DNA from 2 places in the Bradyrhizobium sp. 23AC genome. Region 2 is predicted to be linked to the other one. Evidence: predicted binding sites of a transcription regulator. Region 2 holds the regulator's gene; the other holds the start of a gene.
What was found. The regulator LexA, encoded in region 2, represses DNA repair genes until DNA is damaged. The targets are predictions, from matches to a motif close to TGTTCNNNNTGTGTTCNG.

Region 1: RAD10_RS08860 (ImuA family protein) is a predicted target of LexA. The motif match lies at 2,912-2,929, and genes of this name have one in related genera.

Annotation. Positions count from the first base shown of each region.
Region 1 is NZ_JAVAYN010000003.1:87,242-94,434, reverse strand. Features, by position in the region: gene RAD10_RS08875 (inorganic phosphate transporter) at 1-55, opposite strand, end outside; gene RAD10_RS08870 (UdgX family uracil-DNA binding protein) at 154-1,596, opposite strand; gene RAD10_RS08865 (putative DNA modification/repair radical SAM protein) at 1,596-2,831, opposite strand; gene RAD10_RS08860 (ImuA family protein) at 2,995-3,783, shown strand; gene RAD10_RS08855 (Y-family DNA polymerase) at 3,680-5,275, shown strand; gene RAD10_RS08850 (error-prone DNA polymerase) at 5,272-7,193, shown strand, end outside.
Region 2 is NZ_JAVAYN010000016.1:141,701-148,893, reverse strand. Features, by position in the region: gene RAD10_RS29980 (HAD-IA family hydrolase) at 1-82, shown strand, start outside; gene RAD10_RS29975 (hypothetical protein) at 251-457, shown strand; gene RAD10_RS29970 (molybdopterin molybdotransferase MoeA) at 685-1,896, shown strand; gene lexA (transcriptional repressor LexA) at 2,073-2,774, shown strand; gene RAD10_RS29960 (hypothetical protein) at 3,364-3,798, shown strand; gene RAD10_RS29955 (GAF domain-containing protein) at 4,004-4,945, shown strand; gene RAD10_RS29950 (ComEC/Rec2 family competence protein) at 4,955-7,193, opposite strand, start outside.

The DNA of each region.
Region 1 (7,193 bases), on a different contig from region 2:
CCGGCTGGATCGGCGCGGGATCGGCTACCGCGCGGTCGAATGCAACATCGGTCATGTCTGGACGCCCCTTAACTTTGAAGTAAGGGTATTGTCCGCGATGGATTTGAAGGCTGGATGACAAGCGGCGGTTGAAAACCGTTTTCCTGCCAGTATTTAGGCGGCCCGCGCGGCTTTCTTCTGCAAGCCGGCAACGATCTTCAGATCTTCGACAAAGCGCTGATATTCCAGCGCCTTGGCTTCAGGATCTGGCAGCCGCAGCAGATAGGACGGGTGCACCGTCACCAAAGCCTTGCGTCCGTCGGGAAGGTCGATGAGCCGCCCGCGGGACTTGCCGATGGGAGTGATCTTGCCGAACACGCTTTGCGCGGCGGTAGCGCCCATCGCCACGATCAGATCAGGCTGAATTGCCGAGACTTCCCGCTCATACCATTGCCGGCAGGCTCGGATCTCCGGCGTATTCGGCTTCTGGTGCAGGCGGATCTTTCCGCGCGGTACGAATTTGAAGTGCTTCACCGCATTGGTGACATAGACCTTCTTGCGATCGACACCGGCCTCCTCCAGCGCACGGTCGAGCATCTGGCCCGCCGGACCGACGAAGGGGTGGCCGGCGAGGTCTTCCTTGTCGCCGGGCTGCTCGCCGACCAGCATGATGTTGGCGGATCTCGGGCCTTCGCCGAACACGGTCTGGGTCGCGTCTTTGTAGAGGTGGCAGGCGCGGCAATGCGCGGCCTCCTCGCGGAGCGCTTCGAGATCGTCGGCAGCTGGCTTGCGTTTCATCGGAGCCTCCGGCCGCTTCTGAGGCTTGTGCGGCTCGGTTGCGGCATTGGCGATCATGGCGCCGGTCATGCGTTCGGCGTCCTCGATCAAGGGCTTAATGATCGAAGCCTCGGGCAGGTTCCTCCAATATTTCTTCGGCATCTCGGCCTGCATCGCCTTCACCTTGAGCCGGGCCGGATTGAAGATGCTGGCGTAATAGCGCCGCCAGGCTTCCTCCAGCCGGTCTTCGCCCGGTGCTTCGCTCTTGCTGACGCCCGGCGTGAACGCGAGCGCGTGGCCGTCCCAATGTGCGCAGAGGTCCGGCGTCAGGATCGACCAGGGCATGTCGGCAAAGCGTTTTGCGAAGAACGGGGCTGCGAGCTCGACGATGTGATGCTCCGGCTCGAACCAGGCGACGTAATGCGCTGCGCGCTCGCGTCCGATCTCGCGGAAGCGGACGAAGGCGTGCATCTTGTGCTCGTCGCGATGGACCGCGCGGGCCATCGCCGTAACTTGCGCGACGTCAGGGTCGGTCGCGACCTCGATGAGATCGTGGTTGTCCTTCAGCCGAAACAGCAGCCGATAGAGGATCGCAAAGCGCTTGATATCGCGGTGCAGGATTGCGGCCTGGGCGAGTTCGACGAATTTGCCTGACACGTTGAAGGTGCCGTCGTTCACCTCGAGGATCGGAGACGGCGCTTGCGGCGCGAACAGCTCGGCTTCGCCGCCCTGCACGGTCCAGGTGACATCGGTGGGCTTCACGTGATGAAGCACGAGGCTGCGCGCGGCTTTGCGCCAGCCGTCGAAATCGGTTTCGGTGTCGAGGGTGATGTACTGCATCAGAAGCCAAATCCCAGTTGAGTTGCTTTCGGCTTGAAGCGCTCGATCAGCCCGGCGGCATCGAGACGATGCGGCGAGGGCCGGTGATCGCTGAGGACGATGAACGGCAATGCCTTGTGCTTGGGCACGTGCAGCCGGGCGAGATCGGCGATGCGGATCGTGGTGGTGCGCCGTGTTGCAATGATGCGCTCGACCGCCTTGGTGCCGAAGCCCGGCACGCGCAGCAGCTCCTCGCGGCTGGCGCGGTTGACGTCGAGCGGGAAGCGGTCGCGATGGCGCAGCGCCCAGGCCAGCTTGGGATCGATGTCGAGCGGCAGCATCGCGCTGTCGTCGACGATCTCGCCGACATCGAAACCGTAGAACCGCATTAGCCAGTCGGCCTGGTAGAGCCGGTGCTCGCGCAGCAGCGGCGGCTGCACCAGAGGCAAGGCGCGGCTGGCGTCGGGGATCGGGCTGAAGGCGGAGTAGTAGACGCGCCGCAGGCGGTAGGCGCCGTAGAGATTGGCGCTGGTGTGGAGAATGGTGTGGTCGGAGGCAGCATCGGCACCGACGATCATCTGCGTGCTCTGACCGGCCGGCGCGAAACGCTGTGGCCTCGCCTTGGTCTTCGCGCTGCGGCCTTCCTCGGCCTCGTCCAGCTTCAGCCGCAGCCGGCCCATGGTGCGGCGGATCGCGCGCACGTCCTTCTCCGGCGCGAATTGCTGCAGGCTCGTCTCCTCGGGCATCTCGATGTTGATGGAGAGACGATCGGCATATTTGCCGGCTTCCGCGATCAGCGCATCGTCGGCTTCGGGAATGGTCTTGAGATGGATATAGCCGCGGAAGTGATGCTCTTCGCGTAGCTTTCGCGCGACGCTGACCACCTGCTCCATGGTGTAGTCGGGGCTGCGGATGATGCCGGAGGAGAGAAACAGGCCCTCGATGTAATTGCGCCGGTAGAAGTCGAGCGTGAGCTTGACCAATTCGTCGACGGTAAAGCGGGCGCGGGGCACGTTCGAGGAGGCGCGGTTGACGCAATAGAGGCAATCGTAATTGCAGGCGTTGGTCAGCAGCACCTTGAGCAGCGAGATGCAGCGTCCATCAGGCGCGTAGGAATGGCAGATGCCCATGCCGGGCGCGGTCGAGCCCATGCCCTTGCCGTCGCTGGAATCCCGCTTCTCGGTGCCGCTGGAAGCGCAGGACGCGTCGTATTTGGCTGCGTCCGCCAGGATTTCCAGCTTGCGTTGTACGTCCATCTTGGAATCCCTTTGATTCAACTCATGAATCCATTTGCGCGCCAATTCGATTGACTCTTCGCGCGCCGTTAGCTTTATATTAGAACATATCATGAACAAATGAGCCAGCCGCTGGTTCTCTTTTTGAGAGCCATCGGCAATCACCTCTGAAGGAGCGGCGAGCATGAGCGGCGCACGTCAAAGCGCGCTTGCGACCTTGCGCGGCCAGATCGAGCGCATCGAGACGGCGACGGTCGTGCATCCGCACGATCGCGTCGCACTCGGTCACAGCGAAGCCGACAACGCGCTGAAGGGCGGGCTCGCGCGTGCGGCGATCCACGAGGTGTTTTGCACTGGGTCTCAGGGGACGGCCGCAACCGGCTTCGTCATGGGGCTTGCCGGGCGTGTCTCGGCGCAGCGGCCGCTGCTGTGGGTACGGCAGGATTTCTTGGAGATAGAGGCAGGCGCACTGTCGATGAGCGGGCTCGCCGAGCTCGGCCTCGATCCGCGCCGCGTGGTGATGGTGCGCGCCGCCGATGTCGAGAGCGCGCTACGCACCTCGGCCGATGCGCTCGCCTGCGATGCGCTGGGCGCCGTCGTGCTCGAGCTCTGGGGCGAGACCAGGCAGTTCGATCTCGTGGCGAGCCGCAAGCTGACGCTGGCCGCGCAAGGCTCCGGCGTCACCGGCCTGATGCTGCGGATGGCGGCGCAGCCGCTGCCTTCGACGGCGGAGACACGGTGGATGCTGCGCGCGGCGCATTCGCCGCCGGGGTCGGTGTGGGACGCATGGGGCGCGCCGCGCTTCGATGCCGAACTCTTGCGTAATCGTCATGGCCCCTGCGGCCGGTGGATCATGGAATGGAATTGTGATGAGTGCCAGTTCAGTGAACCGTCGACGTATTCTCAGCCTGTGGCTGCCGCGCCTGCCCATCGACCGGATCCAGCGGTTCTTCAACAGCGCCGGGCTGGGTAAAACCAATAATGAGCCGAGCATCGTCGTCATCAAGGACAACAATGCGCTGGTGATCCATGCGCTGGACGAGGCTGCCGAGCGTCTCGGCCTGTACATAGGTCAGCCGCTCGCCAATGCGCGGGCGATGTGCCCGGACCTGAAAGTGTTCGATGCCGATGTCGCGGCCGATGCGAAGACGCTTAGCGACATCGCCGACTGGTGCGACCGCTTCACGCCGCTGGTGGCGCTCGATCCGCCGCACGGACTGTTCCTCGACATCACCGGCTGTGCGCATCTGTTCGGCGGCGAGGCTGCGCTGTTGCAAGCGCTGGTTCGTGCGCTCGGCCGACAAGGCTTTGCCGTCAGCGCGGCCATCGCCGGCACCTCGGTCTGCGCACGAACGCTGACGCGGCAGGCCACGGGCACCATCGTTGCCGATGGCGAAGAGGCGAGGGCGATCAGCCGGTTTCCGGTGTCCGCGCTCGGTGCGGGCGAGGGCATCACCACCGGCCTGCGCCGCGCCGGCCTCAAGACCATCGGTGATGTCGCCGCGCGCTCGCCGAGCGAGCTCACGGCGCGGTTCGGTGCGCGGTTCTCAACCTTGCTCGCCCATGCGCTGGGGCAGGGCGATGCGCCGATCAACCCGCGAAAACCGCTGCCCGATTACATCGTGGAGAAGCGTTTCGCCGAGCCGATCGCGACCGACACGATGATCGCAATGACGCTGTCGCGGCTCGCCGATACGCTGATCGCGTCGATGGAGAAGCAGGGCAAGGGCGCGCGCCGACTGGAAGCTGCCTTCTTCCGTACCGATGGCGTGGTGCGCGCGATCATGGTCGAGACCGGGCGGCCGGTGACGCGAAGCGCGGTGATCGACCGTCTGTTCCGCGAGCGCCTCGACGCACTCGCCGATCCCCTCGATCCCGGTTTCGGCTTCGACATGGTTCGCCTGTCGGCGAGCCGCACCGAAATCGTGGTGCAGGAGCAGCGCGATCTCGACGCCCATGTCCACGACAATGACGAGCTTGCCGCCCTGATCGACCGCATCGCCGCGCGCATCGGCGGCAAACGCGTCGTCGTGCACCTGCCTGAGGATACCCATATCCCCGAATGTGCCGTGCTGGCCGCGCCGGCGCAGCATCATCTCGCCGCCGCCATGCAGGCTGAGTGGCCGGCACGGACCGAGAGCGAGCCGCCGCTGCGCCCCTTGAGGCTGTTCGACAAGCCGGAGCCGATCAAGGTGCCGTTCGCGGCCGTGCCGGATGGTCCGCCGCATCAGTTCACCTGGCGCCGCGCGCTGCATGCCGTGGTGCGGGTGGAAGGACCCGAGCGTATCGCGATGGAATGGTGGCGGCAGGACGGCAAGCAGCTGACCCGGGATTACTTTCGCATCGAGGACGCCGAGGGCCTGCGCTTCTGGATTTTTCGCGACGGACTTTACGAGGGGGAGGTGTTCGACGGCGACGGCGAGCCTGCTTCTCCCGGCTGGTATGTGCACGGTCTCTTCGCATGAATAGCCCCGCTTATGCCGAAATCGGCATCACCACCAATTTCTCCTTCCTGCGCGGCGGTTCGGATCCGCGCGCCTATGTGCATCAGGCGAGCAAGCTCGGCATTCCCGCGATCGGCATCGCCGATCACAACACGCTCGCCGGCGTGGTGCGGGCCTGGAATGAGCTCGACAATGACAAGGTGCTGCATAAGCCGAAACTGCTGATCGGTGCGCGCATCGTTTTCATCGACGGCACGCCCGACATTTTTGTCTACCCGCGCGACCGCGCCGCCTATGGCCGGCTCTGCCAGCTCCTGACCAAAGGCAAGCGCGGCGACGACATCACGCGGATCGAGAAGGGCGAGTGCCGTCTCACCTTTGCCGATCTCCTGGAGTTTTCGGAAGGCCAGCTCCTGGCCCTGACGTTGCCGCATCGTTTCGAGCCGGCGCAGGCGCTGGATGTGCTTGCAAAGCTGAAGGCGAGCCGCGCCGAAGGCGCGTGGCTCGCGGCGAGCCTGATCTATCGCGGCGACGACCGGCGCCGCCTGGCACGGCTCGATGACCTCGCGGGCAAAGCAAAAGTGCCGCTGCTCGCGACCAACGAGGTGCTCTATCACGATCCCGGCCGCCGTCCGCTTCAGGATGTGCTGACTTGCATTCGGGAAAAGACCACGATCGAGGCGGTCGGACGGAAGCTGGAAGCCAATGCCGAGCGCTTTCTGAAAACACCCAGGGAGATGGCGCGGTTGTTCCGCGATGTCCCCGAGGCGATCGCGGAGACCATGCGTTTTGCGGGGAAGATCGACTTCTCGCTCGACCAGCTCAAATACCAGTATCCGGATGAGCCGGTGCCGCCGGGCAAGTCCGCGCAAGGGCATCTGGAGGATTTGACCTGGGCGGGCGTCGATAAATACTTTGGCGGCATCGAGAACATTGACGACAAGCTGCGCGCCACGCTCAAGAAAGAACTCGCGCTGATCGCCGAGCTGAAATACGCACACTATTTCCTCACCGTGCACGACATCGTGCACTACGCGCGCAGCCAGAACATTTTGTGCCAGGGCCGCGGCTCGGCGGCGAATTCGGCCGTGTGCTACGTGCTCGGCATCACCTCGGTCGATCCGACCAAGGTCGATCTGCTGTTCGAGCGCTTCATCTCCAAGGAGCGGCTGGAGCCGCCCGACATCGACGTCGATTTCGAGCATTCCCGGCGCGAGGAGGTGATGCAATATGTCTATCGCCGCTACGGCCGCCATCGTGCCGCGATCATCGCAACGGTCATCCACTATCGCCCGCGCAGCGCCATCCGCGACGTCGGCAAGGCGCTGGGCCTGACCGAGGACGTCACCGCCGCGCTCGCCGACACCGTCTGGGGAAGCTGGGGCAAGGGTCTCAACGACATGCAGGTCAGGCAGGCCGGGCTCGATCCCAATAATCCCATGATCAACCTTGCGGTCGAGCTTGCGACCGAGCTGATCGAATTCCCGCGGCACCTGTCCCAGCATGTCGGCGGTTATGTGCTGACGCAGGACCGGCTCGACACCTATGTCCCGATCGGCAACGCGGCGATGGACGACCGCACCTTCATCGAATGGGACAAGGACGACGTCGACGCGCTCAACATGATGAAGGTTGACGTGCTCGCGCTGGGCATGCTGACCTGCATCCGGAAATGTTTTGATCTGATCGCCGGTCACAAGGGGAAGCGTTACGAGCTTGCGGATATCAAGGGAGAGGATGACGACGAAGTCTATCAAATGCTGCAGCGAGGGGAGTCGCTCGGCGTGTTCCAGGTCGAGAGCCGCGCCCAGATGAACATGCTGCCGCGCCTGAAGCCGCGGACCTTCTACGATCTCGTCATCGAAGTCGCGATCGTGCGACCGGGACCGATCCAGGGCGACATGGTGCATCCGTATTTGCGCCGACGGAACGGACTTGA
Region 2 (7,193 bases):
CGCGCGGTCGCGCGGGCTGACGGCGGTGCATGTGACGTCGCCGCGCGACGTCGGGAACGCCTTGAAGGCATTGGGCATCTGACGATCTCCGCTCAGCGGGCGGCGCAACGTCGGGCAGCCTTCCCGGAACCAATTTTGCCCAAAATGAGGAACCAGAGCGCTTTGTGCATTTTTGTACGGAGTTCCGGGAACGGAATGGCCCCTTCCGGACTCTTGAGTCCGTTGGGACTTCTACACCGGACTTATGGACGTGCTGGGCAAAACCTATCTCACCAAGCAAGCCTCTCTCCTGCTTGAATTCGCAAGAACCACCTCGGATTCGGACCTTTCCGCCAAGCTGATCAGCAAGGCCGCCGACCTGAAATCCCAGGCCGATCCGCTGCCCGACAAGGATCAAGGCCCGAAGGCTCCCGACGTCGCGCTGGACGACGGGCCGGACCGGCCGAGCGGGAGTTGAGCGGTGCTGGCCGTGGCGCTCGTCATTCTCGTCCTCGCCATGGCCACCCTCCTGCCGATCGGTCTCGCTCTCTGGATCATGCCACGCCAGGCCTGAGCCCGCTTTTCGTACCGGGCCGGAAGCGGCAGGATAAATCGTGCCGGCTCCGCAATTTTGCCTCTGCTCCCGCGCTCGGTTAGAAGACTGTCGGAACATTTCGTCCGAACGTGCCGAGCAGGAGTTTCGCCGTGGCCTTGATGCCGGTTTCCGACGCCCTTGCTGCGGTGCTGGCGGGTGCAGCGCCGCTGCCTGCAGAGACGGTTTCGCTCGACGAAGCCTACCATCGCGTGCTCGCCCATGACGTCGCTGCGCGGCGCACCCAACCGCCCCAGGCGATGTCGGCGATGGACGGCTATGCCGTGCGCGCGGCCGACGCGGCGACAATCGATTCAGGGCTGACGATGATCGGTGAGGTCGCAGCGGGCCGTCCGTTCACGGGAAAGGTCGGCGCCGGCGAAGCGGTGCGGATCTTCACCGGCGGCGTCGTTCCCGACGGCGCCGACGCGGTCGTGATCCAGGAGGACACGATCGCCGAAGGCAAGCAAATAACGATCAAGGAAGCCGCGATCGTGGGTCGGCACATCCGCCCCGCCGGGGTCGATTTCCGCGAGGGCGACGTCCTCCTGCGCAAGGGAACCCGTCTGACGGAGCGCGATCTCGCCCTCGCCGCCGGAATGAATCACCCGCAACTCGCCGTCTGCCGCCGTCCGAAGGTCGCGATTCTCGCCACCGGCGATGAACTGGTGATGCCGGGCTCAACGCCCGGGCACGGCCAGATCGTCTATTCCAACGGCTATGCCCTGCACGCGCTCGCCCGCAGCGAGGGCGCCGAGACCATCGACCTCGGCGTTGCCGCCGATACGCTGGAGGCCACCACCGCCGGCATCCGCCGCGCGCGCGAAAGCGGCGCCGACATCCTGGTCACGACCGGGGGCGCATCGGTCGGCGACCACGATCTGGTCCAGCAGGCGCTCAAGGACGAAGGCATCGCGATGGCGTTCTGGAAGATCGCGATGCGGCCCGGCAAGCCGATGATGCACGGACGCTTAGGGACGATGGGCGTCATCGGCCTGCCCGGCAATCCCGTGTCGTCCTATGTCTGCGCCTTCCTGTTCATGGTGCCGCTGATTCGCGCGCTGTCGGGCCGTTCGGTGATTCATCACCATCGCGAGCGCGCCGTGCTGGGCCGCGATCTCGGCGTCAACGACCAGCGCGAGGATTATCTGCGCGCGCGCCTGGAGCTGCGCGACGACGGCACGCTCGTCGCCCTTCCCGTCAGCCATCAAGACTCCTCTCTGCTTGCGAATCTTGCTGCAGCACAGGTACTTCTCGTGCGCCCACCGTTCGCGCCGAAGGCCGAGGCCGGCAGCCCTTGCGAGGTGCTGCGGCTCCCCGTCTGACCTGCGCGGCCACACGCATTCCGCGCGCTTCGTTCTGTTCACGCAAAATTAAGCAGTTGCGGAACATGTATCGAACATATAGTGTCCGTTCATGATTTGTTTCGAGGATGTAGCGGCTTATCGCTGAATTCATCGTCTCGGAATCGAACGACATCAACCGGGGGACTTTGGTCGAGATGTTAACGCGCAAACAATACGAGCTTCTGCGGTTCATCAGCGAACGCTTGAAGGAAAGCGGCGTGCCGCCGTCCTTCGACGAGATGAAGGATGCACTCGACCTGCGCTCGAAGTCAGGCATCCACCGCCTGATCACCGCGCTCGAAGAGCGCGGCTTCATCCGCCGCCTGCCCAACCGCGCCCGGGCCATCGAAGTGATCAAGCTGCCGGAGCTCCAGGCTGCGGCCGGCAACCGACGCGGCTTCACGCCAAGCGTCATCGAGGGCAATCTCGGCAAGGTGCGTGCGAGCTCCAGCCCGTCCGCGGACGAGGGCGAGCGGCCCGTTGCGGTGCCGGTGATGGGCCGCATCGCAGCCGGCACCCCGATCGAGGCATTGCAGACCCGCAGCCACACCATCAGCGTGCCGCCCGACATGCTCGGCTCCGGCGAGCATTACGCGCTCGAAGTGCGCGGCGATTCCATGGTCGAGGCCGGCATCCTCGACGGCGACATGGCGCTGATCCAGCGCAACGAGAGCGCCGATACCGGCGACATCGTTGTGGCGCTGATCGACGACGAGGAAGCCACGCTCAAGCGCTTCCGCCGCCGCGGCGCCTCGATCGCGCTGGAGCCCGCCAATGCCGCTTATGAGGTGCGCATCCTGCCGCCGAACCGCGTGAAGATTCAGGGCAAGCTGATCGGGCTTTACCGCAAGTACTGATACCGGAAGTACTCATACCGGAAGTACTCATACCGGAAGTACTCAGTGCCGCGCGCGCCTGCGATCGGCATCGCCGATCGGAGATTGGAGCGGATGATGGTCCGCTCCGGCTGGATGGTCTTTCTGGTACTGCACAGATTATCTGGCCCCTCCTCGTCCGCGACATCCCCGGCGGGCCGCGCGAAGCAACATCGCTTCGCGGCCTTTCGAGTTCGAGGGGGACAGCCCAAATGCGCCAGATCGTTTGAGCGCAGCCGCAGCAACGCTGATCGCATCATCATGTCGGCCAGGACACCGCCGTGATCTAGAAAATCCGCAACGACCGCAATGCAGCGCGTACGCAGCCGAGCTGACGATACTAGGACTGGCTGGTTTCGCTGGTCGTTGACGCGCGCCTGCCAAATGCACGGAAGCCGACTTTGTTCCTATCGAATTCGGAAAAGATGGAAAAGATAATGTGATCGGGGCTCGCGGATCCCAGCCGCAGATTTGCCTACAACCAAGCAGACCGTCACGTGCTTCCACTCTGGTAGGGGCCTGCGCCTCCGAAAGAGGTGCGGGTCGCTATCTCTGCATTGAGGAGCACCCGATGTGTGACTACAGCCTGCATGCCGTCGCGACGCGCCCCGCAGAAGTCGGCGAGACGATCGTCACGACAACATTCCGCGGCACCTCGACGCGCGGCTTCGCCTCCGAAGCCGATCTCTCCGTCGCGGTCTGCCTGCTGCCGGGAACGGAGCTCGCCTTCGCCGACAACGTCCGTTACGATAACCGCTGGATCTGGACGCGCACCGTCAACTCCCGCGTCGGCAAGTTCGGCAAGATCGATCCGCACATTCCCGATCGCCATCATGACGCGATCGAATTCCCGGACGGCAAATCCGTGCTGGTGACGCAGCTCGTCGAGGGCCAGCGCGCAACCGTGCTGCAACTGCCGGTGACTCAACCGATCGGCGAGCGCGAGCACAAGCCGAAGATCATCGCCGACAGTCGCCCGACGGTCACGCGACTGCCGATCGGCTGACGCCCTCCGGCCGAGAGGTCGAGGGCCAGGATTGAAATGCCGTCGCCGGCCGAGGCCGGCGAGCCCGGTGGGTTTTTGCTTCTCGAAATTCGAGCGGCGAACCTCGTCGCCGCACGAAGTTTGGGCCGTCCTGCCTGAATTTTGAACCTCCGCTCCGCAGCCAAATGACCGATGCTGTCGTGATTTGAGGCGGCGGACACGCTCGATGAAAACCTTCATTCGCGTCGTTGAACTCTGGGTGCCTGACCGGACGCGCATGCGGCTGGAATTCGGCGGCGGCCTCTACGATGAAGGGCTGTCCGCGTTCAAGGCCGTCAGCGAAGAGCTGCACTTCGGATATGACGAGGGGCTTCCAGGCAAGGCCTGGGCCTGCGGCCATCCCGTCATCCTCACGAAATTCGCCAACTCCTATTTCAAGCGGACCGATCAGGCCGTCGCGGCCGGCCTCACCTGCGGCGTGGCGGTGCCGGTGTTCGCAGGCGAATTCCTGCAAGCGGTGATGGTGCTGTTCTGCGGCGACGACGAGGCGCATGTCGGCGCGATCGAACTCTGGCACAACGATCCTGATCTCTCCTACGAGATGGGCCTCGTCGACGGCTATTACGGCGCAGCTGACATGTTCGAATTCAACTCCCGCCACACCAGATTTCCTCGCGGCTTCGGCCTGCCCGGACGCACCTGGAAGGCGGGCCTGCCGCTGATCATCAGAGACCTGCACGACGCCAAGAGCTTCCTGCGCTGGGAGGACGCAGCCAAGGTCGGGATCAATCTCGGCGTCGGCGTGCCCTACCGAACCGGCACCGACCAGACCTGGGTCCTGACATTCCTCTCCGCGCAGGCAACGCCGATTGCGCGACGCTTCGAGATCTGGGTCCCGAACGAGGCCCGTTCGGCGCTGGTCTTTCGCGCCGGCGATTGCAGCGCGCACACCGACCTTGACGCGCTCTATGCGACCAGATTCATCTCCCGAGGCGAAGGCAGCATCGGCGGCGCCTGGGCCACCGGCATGCCGGCGCTCAACGACGATCTCACCCATGACGGCTCGGTCGCCAGCTCGGACGCCTGCGCAGCGGGGTTGAGCCGGATGGTGGCCCTGCCGGTCATCGGAAACGCAAGGCTCGAAGCCGTGCTGGCCTGGTATCTGTAACCGACCGCGTCAATCGTCAGCCTGCAAGTCGGTCTCCGATGGCGTTGCGTCGCGGCTGCGGGGAGCCGCCCTCGGCACAAGGCTGCCGTCGAAATCACCTTCGCCGGCACCGGCCGGTGACCACGGGCGGTGCGTGCCCCTCGCCCTCACCGCCTGAACCGAAAAGCCGTCGCCACGCTGGGTCAATGCCAGCGCGCCCTGGCGAGCGAGCCGCTGCCGATCCACCACCATCGCCGCACAATCGGGCGGCGCGGGCCGTGACGTCACCACCAGTGCGGCCCGGCTGCAATCGTCCGCCAACGCGTCGATGCGCGAAGCCAGCGCGACCAGCCGTCCGTCCGCGAGCGGCGTCACGCAGCCGGACTCGTCGCACGATATGCCGCTCGCCAGCGCGTTACTGCCGGCATCGCGCGGATCGGCGTCGGCAGACAACCACTCCTTGAGCAGGAAATTGTCCTTGCCCGCCCTGATCAGATGCAAACGCCCGTCTCCGCCCCGCACCGCGACGCTCGCGCCATCCCCGGCAATCAGGATATCGGGCTGCCGCACCGACAGCCCCCAGCCGATGGAAACCAGCAGCACCATGGCACCGCACCAGCGCAAGGGCGTGCGCAACAGGCTCATCACGATGATCCCCAGGCTCGCTGCGATCAGCGGCGCGATGCCAAACGCCGGGATCCGGCCGACCGCGCCCGGCAATGCCGCCACCCAACGCGAGACCGCGACCATCCAGTCGATCCCGATCCCCATCAGCCACCAGAACATGCCGTCGAGCCCGAACGGCGCCGCGAGCAGGCCCAGCAGCCCCGCCGGCATCACCAGCGCCGAGACCACCGGCATCGCGCCGAGATTGGCGAGCACGCCGTAAGGCGTGACGCGGTGGAAGTGGAAGGCGGCATAGGGCGTGGTCGCAAGCCCCGCGATCAGCGAGGCCAGAAACAGCATCGCGATCTCGCGGCCACCCCACATCGCGATGCGCGCCGTCGCGGAATGATCGGGCGAGGCAAACAGGTTCGGCATGCCGATTTGGACCAGCGCGACGAGCCCCAGCGTCGCGGCGAAGGACATCTGAAAACTCGGATGCACCAGCGCCTCCGGCGCAACCGCGAGTACGATCATCGCCGCCACGGCCAGCGTTCGGAAAGTGATGGCCCGGCGATCGACCATCACCGCGATCAGCACCACCGCCGTCATGAAGAACGATCTTTGCGTTGCGACTTCTGCGCCCGAGAGCAGCAGATAGAACGCGGCCGCGACCAGCGCCGCGGCGGCCGACCATTTCTTGATGGCGAAGCCGACGGCGAGGCCCGGGATCAACGCCAGCAGCGCGCGCACCGCGAAGAACACGACGCCCGCGACGACCGCCATGTGATAGCCGGAGATCGACAACACATGGCCGAGCCCCGAGATGAACATCGCGTCGTTCACCGGCGCGGAAATCGCATCGCGCCGCCCGGTGAGCAGCGCCGTCGCGATCGCGCGGTTGTCACCCTCGAGCGTGGCGCGGATGCGGGCGTCGATCGCATCGCGCAGACCCTGCATGAAGGCGGCGTAACGCAGCCGCAGGCCGCCGGCATCGGGCGGGATTGAAGCCGTGATCGCACCCATCACGAAGCCGGAGGCGCCGATGCCCTGGAAGAACATGTCGCGCGAGAAATCGTAGCTGCCCGGGCGCACCGGCGAGAGCGGCGGCATCAGCCGCGCCTTGAGCTGCACGAAGCTGCCGACCTCGGGCGCTGTGCCCTTGCGCACCGACAGGCGGACGCGTTCCAGCTTGACCTCGCTACGCTGCGCCTCCATCGCGGTGACGCGCAGCACGAAACGATCGGTGCGCTCGCGGATGTCGCGGGCCTCGACGAAGCCAGACAGCGACACCGAATAGAGCGGCTTGGCCAGCACGGGGTGAGCGATGCGCGCCGTCTTCCAGGTTGCCACGGCAAAGCCGGAAGCGACCGCCGCGATCATGATCGCAGGCGCAAACAGCCGGCTCCGCCGCAACAGGATCGCGCCGAGTAGGAGGGCGACCGCCGTCGTGGCAACAACCCACAGCACCGGCTCATGATCGGCGGCTAAATAAAGCGCGATGCCGCTTCCGAAGGCGACCGGCACCCACGGCAGCAAGCGCCCGGGGCCGGCTTCGGCGCGGGCCCATTCACGCAGCGTCTCGATGATTGCCGGCCAGGCGCCAAAGCCCGCCGGCGCGAAGCCGCCGGCAGGCGCAGCGCGGCCGACCGGCCACGTCCCGGCA